One region of the Patulibacter brassicae genome, then DNA from elsewhere that is predicted to be linked to it. Evidence: riboswitches for the same ligand, from Rfam matches in the RefSeq annotation. Region 1 holds a riboswitch; each other region holds the start of a gene.
The links. A riboswitch is a leader RNA that binds a small molecule or an ion and turns the genes downstream of it on or off. The one in region 1 is predicted to bind cyclic di-AMP.
Positions count from the first base shown of each region.

Region 2: another riboswitch for cyclic di-AMP. It lies ahead of SK069_RS17470 (M23 family metallopeptidase); the one in region 1 lies ahead of SK069_RS00775 (NlpC/P60 family protein).
Region 3: another riboswitch for cyclic di-AMP. It lies ahead of SK069_RS07220 (septal ring lytic transglycosylase RlpA family protein); the one in region 1 lies ahead of SK069_RS00775 (NlpC/P60 family protein).

Region 1 covers NZ_JAXAVX010000001.1:162,441-166,645, reverse strand. The annotation lists gene SK069_RS00780 (acyl-CoA dehydrogenase family protein) at 1-1,000, opposite strand, end outside; gene SK069_RS00775 (NlpC/P60 family protein) at 1,223-2,041, opposite strand; cyclic di-AMP (ydaO/yuaA leader) riboswitch at 2,047-2,202, opposite strand; gene SK069_RS00770 (DNA topoisomerase IB) at 2,317-3,363, shown strand; gene SK069_RS00765 (DUF3159 domain-containing protein) at 3,376-4,083, opposite strand; gene SK069_RS00760 (DUF7065 domain-containing protein) at 4,146-4,205, opposite strand, start outside.
Region 2 covers NZ_JAXAVX010000013.1:75,189-79,393, reverse strand. The annotation lists gene SK069_RS17485 (BlaI/MecI/CopY family transcriptional regulator) at 1-341, opposite strand, end outside; gene SK069_RS17480 (hypothetical protein) at 483-632, shown strand; gene SK069_RS17475 (hypothetical protein) at 975-1,712, shown strand; gene SK069_RS17470 (M23 family metallopeptidase) at 1,743-2,378, opposite strand; cyclic di-AMP (ydaO/yuaA leader) riboswitch at 2,539-2,681, opposite strand; gene SK069_RS17465 (multicopper oxidase domain-containing protein) at 2,899-3,960, shown strand; gene SK069_RS17460 (ZIP family metal transporter) at 3,960-4,205, shown strand, end outside.
Region 3 covers NZ_JAXAVX010000002.1:460,455-464,659, forward strand. The annotation lists gene SK069_RS07210 (hypothetical protein) at 1-414, shown strand, start outside; gene glpX (class II fructose-bisphosphatase) at 439-1,440, opposite strand; gene SK069_RS07220 (septal ring lytic transglycosylase RlpA family protein) at 1,651-2,505, opposite strand; cyclic di-AMP (ydaO/yuaA leader) riboswitch at 2,515-2,679, opposite strand; gene SK069_RS07225 (hypothetical protein) at 2,816-3,412, opposite strand; gene SK069_RS07230 (sigma-70 family RNA polymerase sigma factor) at 3,654-4,205, shown strand, end outside.

The DNA.
Region 1 (4,205 bases):
TCGCGATCTTCGAGGCGACCTCGTCGTGCTGGCCGACCGGCTTGCCCCACTGGGCGCGCTCCGTCCCGAAGTCGCGGACGACGCGGGAGGCCCACTTCGTCGCGCCGGCGCAGATGGCCGGCAGCGAGAGGCGGCCGGTGTTCAGCGTCTGGAAGGCGATCTTCAGGCCCTCGCCCTCGCCGCCGATGAGGTTCTCCTTCGGCACGAAGACGTTCTCGAGCCGCGTGACCGAGTTCTCGATGCCCCGGAGGCCCATGAACTGGTTGCGGTGCTCGACCGAGACGCCCTCGGAGTGGTAGTCCAGGACGAACGCCGAGACGCCCCCGCGGCGGCCCTCGCTCTTCGGGATGCGCGCCATGATCACGACGATGTCGGCGATCGCGCCGTTCGTCGCCCAGAGCTTGCGGCCGTTGAGGATGTAGCCGGAGCCGTCCTCGGTGGGCACGGCCGAGCACTGCAGGCGGGCGGGGTCCGAGCCGACGTCGGGCTCGGTGAGCAGGAAGGCCGAGATGTGGTCCTTGGCGACCTTCGGGAGCCACTTCTGCTTCTGCTCCTCGGTGCCGGCGATGACGAGCGGCTCGGCGACGCCGATCGACTGGTGGGCCGAGAGCAGGGCGCCGAGGGCGCCGTGGTAGGTGCCGGCCATCGACATGGCGCGGCCGTAGGTCATGCGCGAGTGGCCGAGACCGCCGTACTTCTTCGGGATCTTGATGCCGAACGCGCCGAGGTCCTTCAGGCCCTGGATGACCTCGTCCGGGATCTTCGCGTCGCGCTCGATCTGGAGCGGGTCGACCTTCGTCTCGAGGAACTCGCGGAACTCGGCGAGGAACTTCGCGCCGGCGGCCTCGGCCTCCGGGTCCTCGACGGGCAGCGGGTGGATCAGGTCGAGGCGGAAGTCGCCGAGGTACAGCTCCTTGCCGAAGGACGGGAGCTTCCAGTCCTGCTCGCGCGCCTCCTCGACGAACTTGCGGGACTCTTCGCTGGTCGGGGCGTTGGTCATGGCTTCAGGTCTCCGAGGAGGTGGATTGACTGGTCAGTCAATACCCAGGGTAGCGCACCCGCAACCACGGCTCCACCGAACCCGACCGGCGGTAGGACGGGGCCCTCGCCCGGCGTTCCGCCCACGACGACGGGCCGCCCGATGGGCGGCCCGCGGCGGGCGCGATCCGGCACGGGCCGGTCGCGAGGAGTCGATGGCGGCGCGCGCTCGCGCCGCCGGGGGTCAGCCGGTCACGCGCCGGGCGCCGACGTAGTGGTCGTCCCAGTAGCCGCTCGCGAACGAGTGCTCCATGACGCCCTTCGTCGTGGCGGAGATCGCCGTCGTCGCGCTCGTGGCGATGCCGACGTGCGAGGCGCCCGAGCCGGCGCTGTCGAAGAAGACGAGATCGCCGGGCTGGATGCTCGCCCGGTCGACGGCGACGCCCTGCTTGTACTGGTCGAAGCTCGTGCGGGGCAGCGAGATGCCGGCGCGCTTGAAGGCCCAGACCGTGAGGCCCGAGCAGTCGAAGCCGCTGGTCGTGTTGCCGCCGGAGACGTACGGCGTGCCGATCGCCTCGCGCGCGGCGGCGATCGCCGCGGACAGGTCGCCGGCGGGGGCGGGCGTCGCGGAGCCGTCCGTCGTGGTCGCGCTGTGGACGGTGAGCTTGCGCTCGATCTTCTTCGCGAAGCCGAGGCGCATCGCCTTCAGCGTCTCGAGGTTCGGGCGACCGGTGCGGTTCAGCCGCTTCTTGCGCTGGTAGCGCTTGAGCGCGGAGCGGGTCCGCGAGCCGAGCTGCCCGTCGGCCCGGACCTTCACGCGGCGCTGGACGCTCTTCGTCTGGGAGCGGGTGAGCTTCACCGGCGCCGTCTGGGAGACCGCGCCGGTCGTTCCCGCGGCGCTCGTCCCGTCGTCGGTGCTGCCGGTGCCGTCCGTGGCGCCGGCCGGCGGGGTCGTCGTCGTGCCGGTGCCGACACCGCCGGAGGCCGACTGGGCGGCGGCTGGGGCGGCGATCGCCAGGGACAGGAGCCCGGCGAGGACGCCGGCGCGGGTGAGGACGTGCACGTCTGCTGCTCTCTTTCGTCGGCCTACGGGGTTAGCTGACGGGCTGGCGCAGAAAGAGCAGCGCCTCCAACGACGTGGATTTGCCCCAGCGTCGCACCTCGCGACGCAGTGGATCCCCCGCTCGCCGGGACACTCCCCCGGCGATTCGGCTCGGAGCACCGTAGCAGGGCCGTCGGCGCGCGCGTCGCGTCTCCTTCCCCCTGCAACCGCCCGGTCTGGCACCCCGCCGCTCGGCCTGGCGCGTCGGCGCCGCGACGACGGGGTAGCAGCGCCAGGTGCGGCTGCGACGGAGCGACCCCTCAGGCCCTGGGATCCGGCGGATCGGCGCCGGGCGCGGCTTCTTCTACCGCGACGCCGACGGCGAGCGGATCACCGACCCCGAGACCCTCGAGCGGATCGAGCAGCTCGTCCTGCCGCCCGCCTGGAAGGACGTCTGGATCTGCCCCGATCCGCGCGGGCACCTCCAGGCCGTCGGCACCGACGCCGCCGGTCGCCGGCAGTACCGCTACCACGAGGCGTGGCGGACCCGGCGTGACCGCGAGAAGTTCGACCGGATGCTCGAGTTCGCCGCCGGTCTCCCCCGGCTGCGCGCCACGCTGCTCGAGCACCTCCGCCTGGACGACGTCCCGCGCGAGCGCGCGCTCGCGTGCGCCGTGCGCCTGCTGGACCTCGGGTTCTTCCGGATCGGCTCCGACCAGGCGGCCGAGGAGCACGAGACCTACGGCGTCGCGACGCTGGAGCAGCGCCACGTCGTGCTCGAGGACGACGAGCTCGTCTTCGACTACGCCGCCAAGGGCGGGGTGCGGCGGCTGCAGGTCATCGCCGACGACGAGGTCCACGACGCGGTCGGCCGGATGAAGCGCCGGCGCACCGGCGGCGATCGGCTGCTGGCCTACCGCGACGGTCGCCGGTGGGTGCCGGTGCGGCCCGAGGAGGTCAACGAGTACCTCCACGAGCACGCCGGGGACTGCACCGCGAAGGACTTCCGCACGTGGAACGGCACGGTCCTCGCCGCGCTCGGCGTCGCCATGAAGGACGAGGCGCGCTCGCGCACGGCGCGGCGGCGCGCGATCAGCGACACGGTGAAGGAGGTCGCCTTCTTCCTGGGCAACACCCCCGCGGTCGCGCGCGCGTCCTACGTCGACCCCCGCGTCTTCGATCGCTATGAGAGCGGCTGGACGATCGGGGCGCGGGTCGAGGAGCTCGGCGGTCCCGAGGCCTTCGTCGACCCGGAGGGGCGCATCGCGCTGGAGGACGCCGTCCGCGATCTGCTCCGCGACGAGGGCGAGGACTCCCCCGCCCTCGCGCGCCTCGGCGACTGAGGCGCGCGCGCCTCAGGCGGCGCCCGGAGCCGGGCCCTGGAGGTTCGGGACCCGGCGGACGAGCAGCCAGGTGAGCCAGAGCCCCAGCGCGAAGAGCGGGATGCCCATCGCCACCCGCGCCACGCCGAGGGCGACGAGCGCGCCCGCGAGGTACATCGGCAGCTGGACGGCGAGGCGCAGCAGGAAGAGCCCGACCCAGATCCACGAGGCCTGGGTGAAGACCCGGACCCGTTCCGGGTCGCGACGCCAGCTCGAGTCCTGCTGGGTCATGAGCGCCACCAGGACGCCGATGAGCGGCCAGCGCACGAGGATCGACACGAGGTACGCCGCCGCGTAGCCGACGTTCGCCAGGAGTCCCGGGAGGAAGAAGTCCTCCGCCCGCCCGGTCCGGGAGACGATGAACCCCGCCAGGGCGATCCCGATCAGCCCCGAGATCGCGAACTGCAGCGTCTGCCCGCGCACGATCCGGGCGATCGTCAGGACGACGCCCAGGCCGACCGCGACGATCGCCGCCGCCGTCGTGTCCTGGCCGGAGATCGTGTACGCCGCGACGAAGACCGCGGCCGGCAGCGCCGACTCGGCGATCCCGAGCGGCCCGCCGACGGCGTCGCCGATCGACGTCGGGACGCCCTGCGCGGCGGCGGTGCGCGAGGGGTCGGCGCCCGGGCCCGGCGGGACGACCGTCGGCTCGGGGTGCGCTGCGGGCTCGGGCTCGGGCACGGCTGCGGAGGCTACCCGGCGGGGCCCGCGACGCCGCCGGGCGCGGCGGGTCCCGCCCGGCGTCACCCGATGCGGCGCACCATCCCCTGCTCGGTCAGGCCGTAGCCCTCGACGCCGTCCTG
Region 2 (4,205 bases), on a different contig from region 1:
TCACTGAGCTGGAGGAGCTCGTCCGCCTCCAGACCGCCGATGAGCTCGGTCAAGGCAACTCGACGCGCCTCCAGCGACGCTCCCGCCAGCGTCCGCTCAAGGCTCTGGGACAGGTACTGGGCTTCGCTCAGCGTCGCCGCGTACGTCATCGTCCGGCCCTGCCGCGACCGGCTGACCAGACCCCGTTCAGACAAGCGATTGAGCACCGTCTGGACCGTCGTGTAAGCGCTGCGGTGGCGCGTGGGGAGACCCTCGCGGACGTGCTCGACCGTCCCTGGTCCGGTGCGCCAGAGCGCAGCCATGATCTGCTCCTGCAGCTCGCCCTGGATCTCGCCGCTCACGGTGCAGCCAGTAAAGCACGCACCCTCTGCCGCACCGTCTGTCGGCGCCGCGCACGAGCACCGGGCCTGCCGTCGCCCGCCTCCTACGAGATGTAGGATTTTCCCCGTGGCGGTGTCGCAACCCAAGCTCCAGCAGGGACGATGAGCGCACCGCTCGCGCACGTCGGCGGCCTTCACGCCGTGCTGTACCTCTCCCCGGTGCTGTTCGTGGCCGGCGGACTGTGGATGGCCGGCCGCCATCTGCCTGAGGAAGAACCCTTCGAGCCCGATGACGACGAGCCCACCGACTGACGCGCGCCCCCGCGGGGGAGGCCCCCGCCCGGTGGACGGACGTGACGAGTCCCCACGCTGCGCCTCACGCCAGCGCGCCGCGGCCGCCCCGCAACCGCGGCGCGCTGCTCGAGAACCTTGCCCACCGCCCGTCGACGGCGGGCACAGGGCTACCTCCACCCGCCGCGCACCCCCGCGGCGGCGCCGAGCAGACCACCGACGTCCGAAGCGGTTCAGACGACCGACCCAGGGCTTTCGCGCCGAGACGCCGAGACGCTCCGCGGCCTCGCCAGTGACGAGCGTGCAACCCGGTGACGCGACGCTCACCATCTCGGCCTCCGCCCCCGGAGCCCGGCGGCGACCATGGCCGCCCACGTCGTAGATGACCCGCCCATCGACACCATCAAGCCGCCCACCGCCGCGAAGGCGGGAGCTTCTCGGCAGTCCAGCGCTCCGCGTACGGGGCGCAGCCGGGCTCGACACCTCGCCGTCGCCCTGGCGGCCGGCGTGGCGGTGCTCCTCACGCCGAGCACCGCGGCAGCGCACGGGGGCATCTCCGTCGCCGAGGGTGGATCCGGTGGCGTACGCATCGCCGTTCAGGGCTCGCCCGCGGGACCGGGTCAGGTCGATCTCGCCACGACGCTCTCCGGTCGCGGGACCGGCGCCGGCTCGAAGGTCGTCTACTGGATCAGGCCCGAAGGTCGCCGCCGATCCGTTCGCGTCGCCACCCAGCGCGACGAGCGCGGCATCCACCACGCCGAGATCCCGATAGCCGGCCGTGGCTCGTGGCAGGATTGGGACGTCGCCGCGTACGTCACGCTCAGCACCGGCACCCGGCTGCGGGTCACCAACGACCGCTCCGCTCCCCCGGGCCCGCCCCAGCGACCGGATGCCAGCCGGGCCGCGCGACCTGAGGGACGCACCACCACCGCGCCCTCCGCCCCACAGCCTGCTGCCTCGGAAGCGGCCGTCGAGGACGTCTCGGGCGAGGGCGACGGCGCTCCGCCCTGGGTCGTCCCGAGCCTCGGGGCCCTGATCCTCGTGAGCGCCCTGGGCGTTGCCTCGCTCAAGCGGAGGCGGCGGGGCCGCGACGATCGGTAGAGGAGCCCCCGCCGGCGACGGTTCGCGCGCTCAGCCGGCCGCCCACGCCTCGAGGTCGGGGCGAGGATCGCGCGGGACCCCGCCCTCGTACCACCCGGGAGCAGTCCAGAGCTCGAAGTGCAGGAGACACGCCGTGGCGTTGCCCGTGTCCCCGACGCGGCCGATCGGCGCCCCCGCCTGGAGCCGGTCGCCCGCACGCAGCGCCGGACGTTCCTGGAGATGCGAGTAGACCTGATCGGTACGCGTCGAGGTCCCGGTGACGACGACGTAGTTGCCCGCCTTCTCGTGGTTGGCGACGCGCTTGACGGTCCCGGACGACACGGCGACGACCGGCACTCCACAATCGGCCAACAGATCGATCCCCTCGTGCGCGCCGCCACGCGTGCCGAAGCCGGTGCCAGCACCGCCGAACGTCCAGCCGCCCTGGAGCGGGAACCGCGAGCCTGAGCCGTCGACCTGAGCAGCCCGAAGCTCCGCCTCGACCCTCGCGACGAACGGCAGGTCGAGCGCCCTCAGCGTCTCGACGTTCGGGACCCCGGTCTTCGCGAGGCGCTTGCGCTGCTGGAACCGGCGCAGAGCCTTCCGAGTGCGTGCACCGAGCACGCCGTCGGCACGAACGCCCACCCGCCGCTGGACGCTCCGCAGCTCCCGGCGCGTGAGCCGCACCGGCTGGGTCTCCGAGACGCCCGCTGAGCTGCCGCCGACGACCGCCTGCGCGCTCGCCCCTCCGCTCCCGACAGCCGCCCCGGCCGAGGCCGGCACCGTGAGCAACGAGAGGCCGATAGCCGCCAAGCCGAGCCGGCGCGCGGAGGATCTGAGCATCGAACTGGTCCCTTTCGTCCGCCTACGGGGTTAGCTGACGGGCTAGCGCAGAAAGAGACGCGCCTCCACACGACCGTGGATGAGCCCCGAAATGCCCGGGTCCCCCGTTCGCCGCGGACGTCCCCGGCGATTCGGCCGCTCGACCGTATCACGGCCACGGAATCTGCTCTACATACTGTAGGAGATAAACGGCGCACGGCCGGAGCATCCGCCGCCGCGCGGCCGAACCTCCCCCGCGCAGAGCGCGACCTCCCCCGCCCGATCGCCTACCGCCGGCTTCTCTCGGCCTCCGCGACAGGCGCAGTCCAATCGAGCGCGGGAACCTCGATCGGCAAACGGTTTTTGGCATGCCATACTCTCAGGCATGCCAAGCATCAATCGCCGACGTCTCTTCGCCGGCGGCCTGCCGGCCCTCGGGGCCGGGATGGCGCTGCTCCAAGCGACGTCATCTCGCGCCCAAGGGCCCGGCGGCCACGCGGGGAACCACGGAGGCGCGGGAAACTCCGACACATCGTCGGCGAACTCGTCCTCGGGCACCCATGGAGGGCACGCGAACTTCCGGGGCGGCGGCGAGGTCGACCATGCACGGAACGGGTTCGATCCGCACGAGATCCTTCGCGACTTCGACTGGGGACGCACCCGCCGCCTCCCGTCAGGGAGGGTCCTGCGGGAGTGGACGCTGGTAGCCGGGGACCAGGACATCGAGGTCGCCCCCGGCGTGACGTTCCCGGCGTGGAGCTACAACGGTCGGATCCCAGGTCCGACGCTGCGATGCCGCGAGGGCGAGCGGCTGCGCATCCGGTTCGAGAACCTCTCGCAGCACCCCCACACCATCCATTTCCACGGCATCCATACCGCCGAGATGGACGGCGTCCCCGGGATCGGAGCCGGCGAGATCGCACCGGGCTCCTCCACGGTGTACGAGTTCGACGCCGAGCCGGCCGGCCTGCATCTCTACCACTGCCACGTCCGGCCGCTCGCCGAGCACATCGCAAAGGGCATGTACGGCGCCTTCATCGTCGACCCGAAGGAGGGTCGGGAGGACGCCGACGAGATGGTGATGGTGATGAACGGGTTCGACACGAACTTCGATCGCGCCAACGAGCTCTACGCCGCGAACACGATTCCGTTCGCCTACATGAACCGCCCGATCGCGGTGCGACGCAACGAGCTGGTCCGCGTCTACATCGTGAACATCCTCGAGTACGACCTGATCAACAGCTTCCACCTCCACGGGAACTTCTTCGACTACTTCCCGACCGGCACGAGCCTCCGCCCGTCGGAGCTGACCGACACGGTCATGCTCTGCCAAGGGCAGCGCGGGATCGCTGAATGGCGCTTCCCCTCCCCGGGGAAGTACATGTTCCATGCCCACCAGTCGGAGTTCACCGAACTCGGCTGGCAGGGGTTCTTCGAGGTCGGCTGATGTCGCTCGACGCCCCCTCGCCCCACGGGTCGACTCGCCGACGGCCGACGTGGCTCCTCGGCATCCTGCCGCTCCTCCTCATCGTCGTCACGCTGGGCGGCTTCCTGGCCCTCGACGGGCCGGGACTCGGCGACCGCAACGGCCCGCCTGTCGAGGAGATCAGCGTCGAGCGGACGACGCTGAAGCCCGGCCTGATCGACCTGCAGGTCCGCAACGACGGACCCGACGCGGTGACGATCGCCCAA
Region 3 (4,205 bases), on a different contig from region 1:
GAGCGAGGACGCTACGTCTGCTTCCTGTCGCGCCGCATCGTGCTGCTCGGCTTCAGCGAGCCGGAGTACGAGTTCACCGCGACGCTCGGTCTCGTGCGCTGGCCGATCACCCGCGGGCTGCTCATCTCGCGGCGCGGGCGCAGCCGCGGGTTCCTCGAGATCGAGGTCCACCGGCGCGACGGCGTCGAGCCGCCGGGGTCCGGCCGTCGGGGCACGGGGTCCGCCGACCCCTACAGCCAGGTCTACGTCGAGCTCGAGGTGAGCCAGTTCTACCCGGCGATGTCGTCGGGCTTCGCCTACTGGGTCTACAAGCAGACGCAGTCGCGCTACCACGTGCTGCTGGCCTACGGGTTCATCCGGTCGCTCGCCCAGGGCGAGGACCTGCCGCGCTCGGTCATCGGGCGCCTCGGCTGAGCGCGGCGCCCGACGGGCCGGGGCTCAGGAGATCGCGAAGCCCGGGCCCGCGCCCGGCATCGAGGAGAGCTTCTCCGGGCGGTGCTGCGCGTGGACGCGACGGATGGTGTCCGACCCCGCGCGCATGACGACCGACTCGGTCGTCGCACCGCCGGCCGAGCGGCGACGCACGCCCTGCAGGAGCTCCCCGTCGGTGACCCCCGTAGCCGAGAAGAGGCACTGGTCGGCCTTGACGAGGTCGTTCTGGTCGAGCTGGCGCTCGAGGTCGTACCCCGCGTCGAGCGCGGCCTGCCGCTCGGCGTCGTCGCGCGGCCAGAGCCGGCCGACGAGGCGACCGGAGATGCACTTGATCGCGGCGGCCGAGATGACGCCCTCCGGCGTGCCGCCGACGCCCCAGAGGAAGTCGACCGCGGAGTCGCTCATGACGGCCAGCAGCGAGCCGGCGACGTCGCCGTCGCTGATGAGGCGCACCTTCGCGCCGGCGGCGCGGACCGCCTCGATCTGCTCCTGGTGGCGCGGGCGATCGAGGGTGATCATGAGGACCTCGCTGATGTCCTTGCCGCGGCGCTCGGCGATGAGGCCGGCGGTCTCGGTCAGCGGGCGGTCGAGGTCCAGCAGGTCGGCGACGTCGCGGCCGCCGGCGAGCTTCTCCATGTAGACGCAGGGGCCCGGATCGAACATCGAGCCGCGCGGCGCGATCGCGATCACGGAGAGCGCGTTCGGCTGGCCCTTCGCGGTGAGCGTGGTGCCCTCGAGCGGGTCGACCGCGATGTCGACCTGCGGACCCTCGCCGTTGCCGACGTGCTCGCCGTTGTAGAGCATCGGCGCCTCGTCCTTCTCGCCCTCGCCGATGACGACGACGCCGTCCATCGCGACGGTGTCCAGGACGTACCGCATCCCGTCGACGGCGGCCTGATCGGCGGCGTTCTTGTCGCCCCGGCCCGCGAGCCGCGAGGCCGCCAGGGCGGCGGCCTCGGTCGTGCGGACGAGCTCCATGGCGAGGGTGCGGTCGGGCGTGGTGGTCATCGGCCTTCGGGGTCGTCGGGTCCGCCGCGCCCCGAGCCGGAGGGACCTGCTCGGCGGGCGGCGGGCGGTTCGGTGGCGGGGACCCTATCCGGGGACGTCCCCGCCGCGCGGTGGCGTCGCGGCGCTCGGGGCAGCGCGGATCGCGGCCGGGACCGGCGCGCGGCCCGCGCGGCGTGACGGGCGCGGGAGCGATCCGCGGCGCGCCCGCGCCTAGCGGGAGCGGGGGAGGTCGTCCCGCACGATGTAGCTCACGCGGTCCACGCCGCTGACGTCGACCGCGTCGGCCACGTTCTTCGTCAGGTCGAAGTCGGCCTTGTTCGCGAACGGCCCGCGATCGATGACCGGCACGACGACGCTGCGGCCGCCGCGACGGATCTCGACCTGGGTGCCGCACGGCAGGGTCCGGTGGGCGACGCCCTCGGTCCGCTTCGTCAGCGTCTGGCCGCAGGCGGTGCGCCGGCCGTAGAAGCCGGGGCCGTACCACGTGGCCTTCGTCTTGGCGAGCACGGCGACGCGCGCGGTCGTCGCGCTGCCCGCGGTGCGCGCGGTCGCGCCGCCGGCGGGGGCGCCCCCGGCGGGGACGCTGCCGTCGGCGTTCAGCAGGACGACGCGCAGCTGGTGGTAGCGCGCGGCGCGCGTCCGCCAGCGGGCGACGAAGCGGCCGTTGCTGCGCACGCGGGCCGTCGTGGCGCGGCGCCAGCCGCCCCGGGCGTCCTGGCGCTGGATCTGGACCCGCCGGTTCGCGAGCGCGGCCTCGAACTGCCCGACGACGAGGACCGGGGTCCCGACGGTCGTCGAGGGCGCGGCGCTCCAGGTGCCGAGGCCCGGCGCCTGGACGGTCGTGCCCGAGGTCGTGTCGGCGGGCGACGGGCCCGTGGCGGTCGGGGCGGGGGCGGCCTCGGTCGTGGCCGGTGCCTCGGCGGTCGCCGGAGCGGTGCTGGGGGCGGCCTGGGTGGAGAGGCCCCCACCCGACGCGGCGCTCGCGGTCGCGGCTGGGCTCAGCGCGGCGAGGGCGACGACGGCGATGATCGCTGCGCGAGGACGCGCAGGGGTGCGGTAGGTCACGTGGTCCCGTTGGTCTCGTTCCGTGCCTACGGGGTGAGCTGTCGGGCTCGCGCTGAACGAGTGCGCTACGGGTCGGTCGACCCGATTCGCCCCAGCGACCGCGCCTGAGCGCGCTCGCAGTGGTTCCCCCGCCCCCCGACGATCCGGTCGTCGGGAGCTCGGCGGCGGGGATTATGGCACATCGATCGCGAGCGCCGGTCCCGGAGGCGAACGCACGTTCGCCTCGGGTGCTGGGATCCCCGGTGCCCAGGGGGATCTCGCGCGGGTCCGCGGCGCTCGACGGGCCGGCGCGCCGGCGCTCCCGGGGGGGTCAGCGGGGCGTGATGCGGCGCAGGACGCCCCGCACGACCGACTCGCCGACGCTCGCGACGCCGGCGACGACGGAGACGAGATCGCCGACCGCGCGCTCGGCCGGCGGCCGGCGCTCCTCCGGCGTCGCCCACCCGTGGCGGGGGACCGCGCCCGACGGACGCGTGCTCGTCCCGGTCGCCGCGCCGGCCGCCGTCGTCCCGGGCGTCGTCGCGCCGGCGGCGCCCTTCGGCGTGGCCCGGCGCGTCGCGGCCGCGGTGGTGCCGCCGGCCTTCGCGGTCGTCGCGCCGCGGGCCTTCGACGTCGTGCGGCTGCCCGCCTTCGCCGTCGTCGCGGTGGTGCTGCGGGCCTTCGCCCTCGCGCCGCGGGCCTTCGCCGCGCCGGTGGTCGCGGCCTGCGCCCTCCCGGTCCCGGCGGCCTTCGTCCCGCTGCCCCCGGGCTTCGTCCCGGAGGCCGCGCCGGCCGTCGTGCGCCGCGCGCTGCGACGCACCGGGCGGCTCGCGGGGAGCTTGCCGAGGACGCCGTCCTCGTCGGGGCGCTCCGGGCCGTCGGGGGAAGCGGTGCCGCGCGGGGTCATCGTGTGCGAATCGTCTCGCATCTCACGGACGAGTGCACCTTTTCGCCGGTTCGGGTGTACCTGCTCTCAGACCGGTGCTCCGCGTGCGAGCGGCCGCTGTTGCGGCCTCGATCGCGCGGGTATCACCTGGTACACTTGGGGACCGCTGTCGGTAGCTTGGACCTCTTCGGCCCGCACCTTCCGCTCAGACCGACGCGCACGCCTCTACTGCTTTGCCACCGCCTCCGCCGTTCCCGGCGGAGCGACAGAGACGCCTCCTTATATGTCTGCAGTTGAACTTCAGGAACTCGAAGAGGTCAAGACGCTGGTCCATCGCGGCCAGACGCTCGGAGTGCTCACGCACGCGGAGGTGCAGAAGGCCATCTCCGAGCTCGACTTCGACGAGTCCGACGTCGAGGAGCTGAACGCCTACCTCGAGAAGAGCGAGATCGAGCTCGTCGACGAGATCGATCCCGCGCACGCCGCCACCCAGGTCGAGCGCGCCCCGGACAAGCGCTCGCGCAAGAAGCGCGCGCCCACGCCGCTGGATCTCCGTCCCGACATGACGACGGACAGCCTCCAGCTGTTCCTCAAGGACATCGGCAAGGTGCGCCTGCTCACCGCGGCCGAGGAGGTGGACCTCGCCAAGCGCATCGAGCGCGGCGACCTCGACGCGAAGCAGAAGATGGTCGAGTCGAACCTGCGGCTCGTCGTCTCGATCGCGAAGAACTACCGCAACCAGGGCCTGCCCTTCCTCGACCTGATCCAGGAGGGGACGCTGGGCCTCGTCCGCGCGGCCGAGAAGTTCGACTACCGCAAGGGCTTCAAGTTCTCC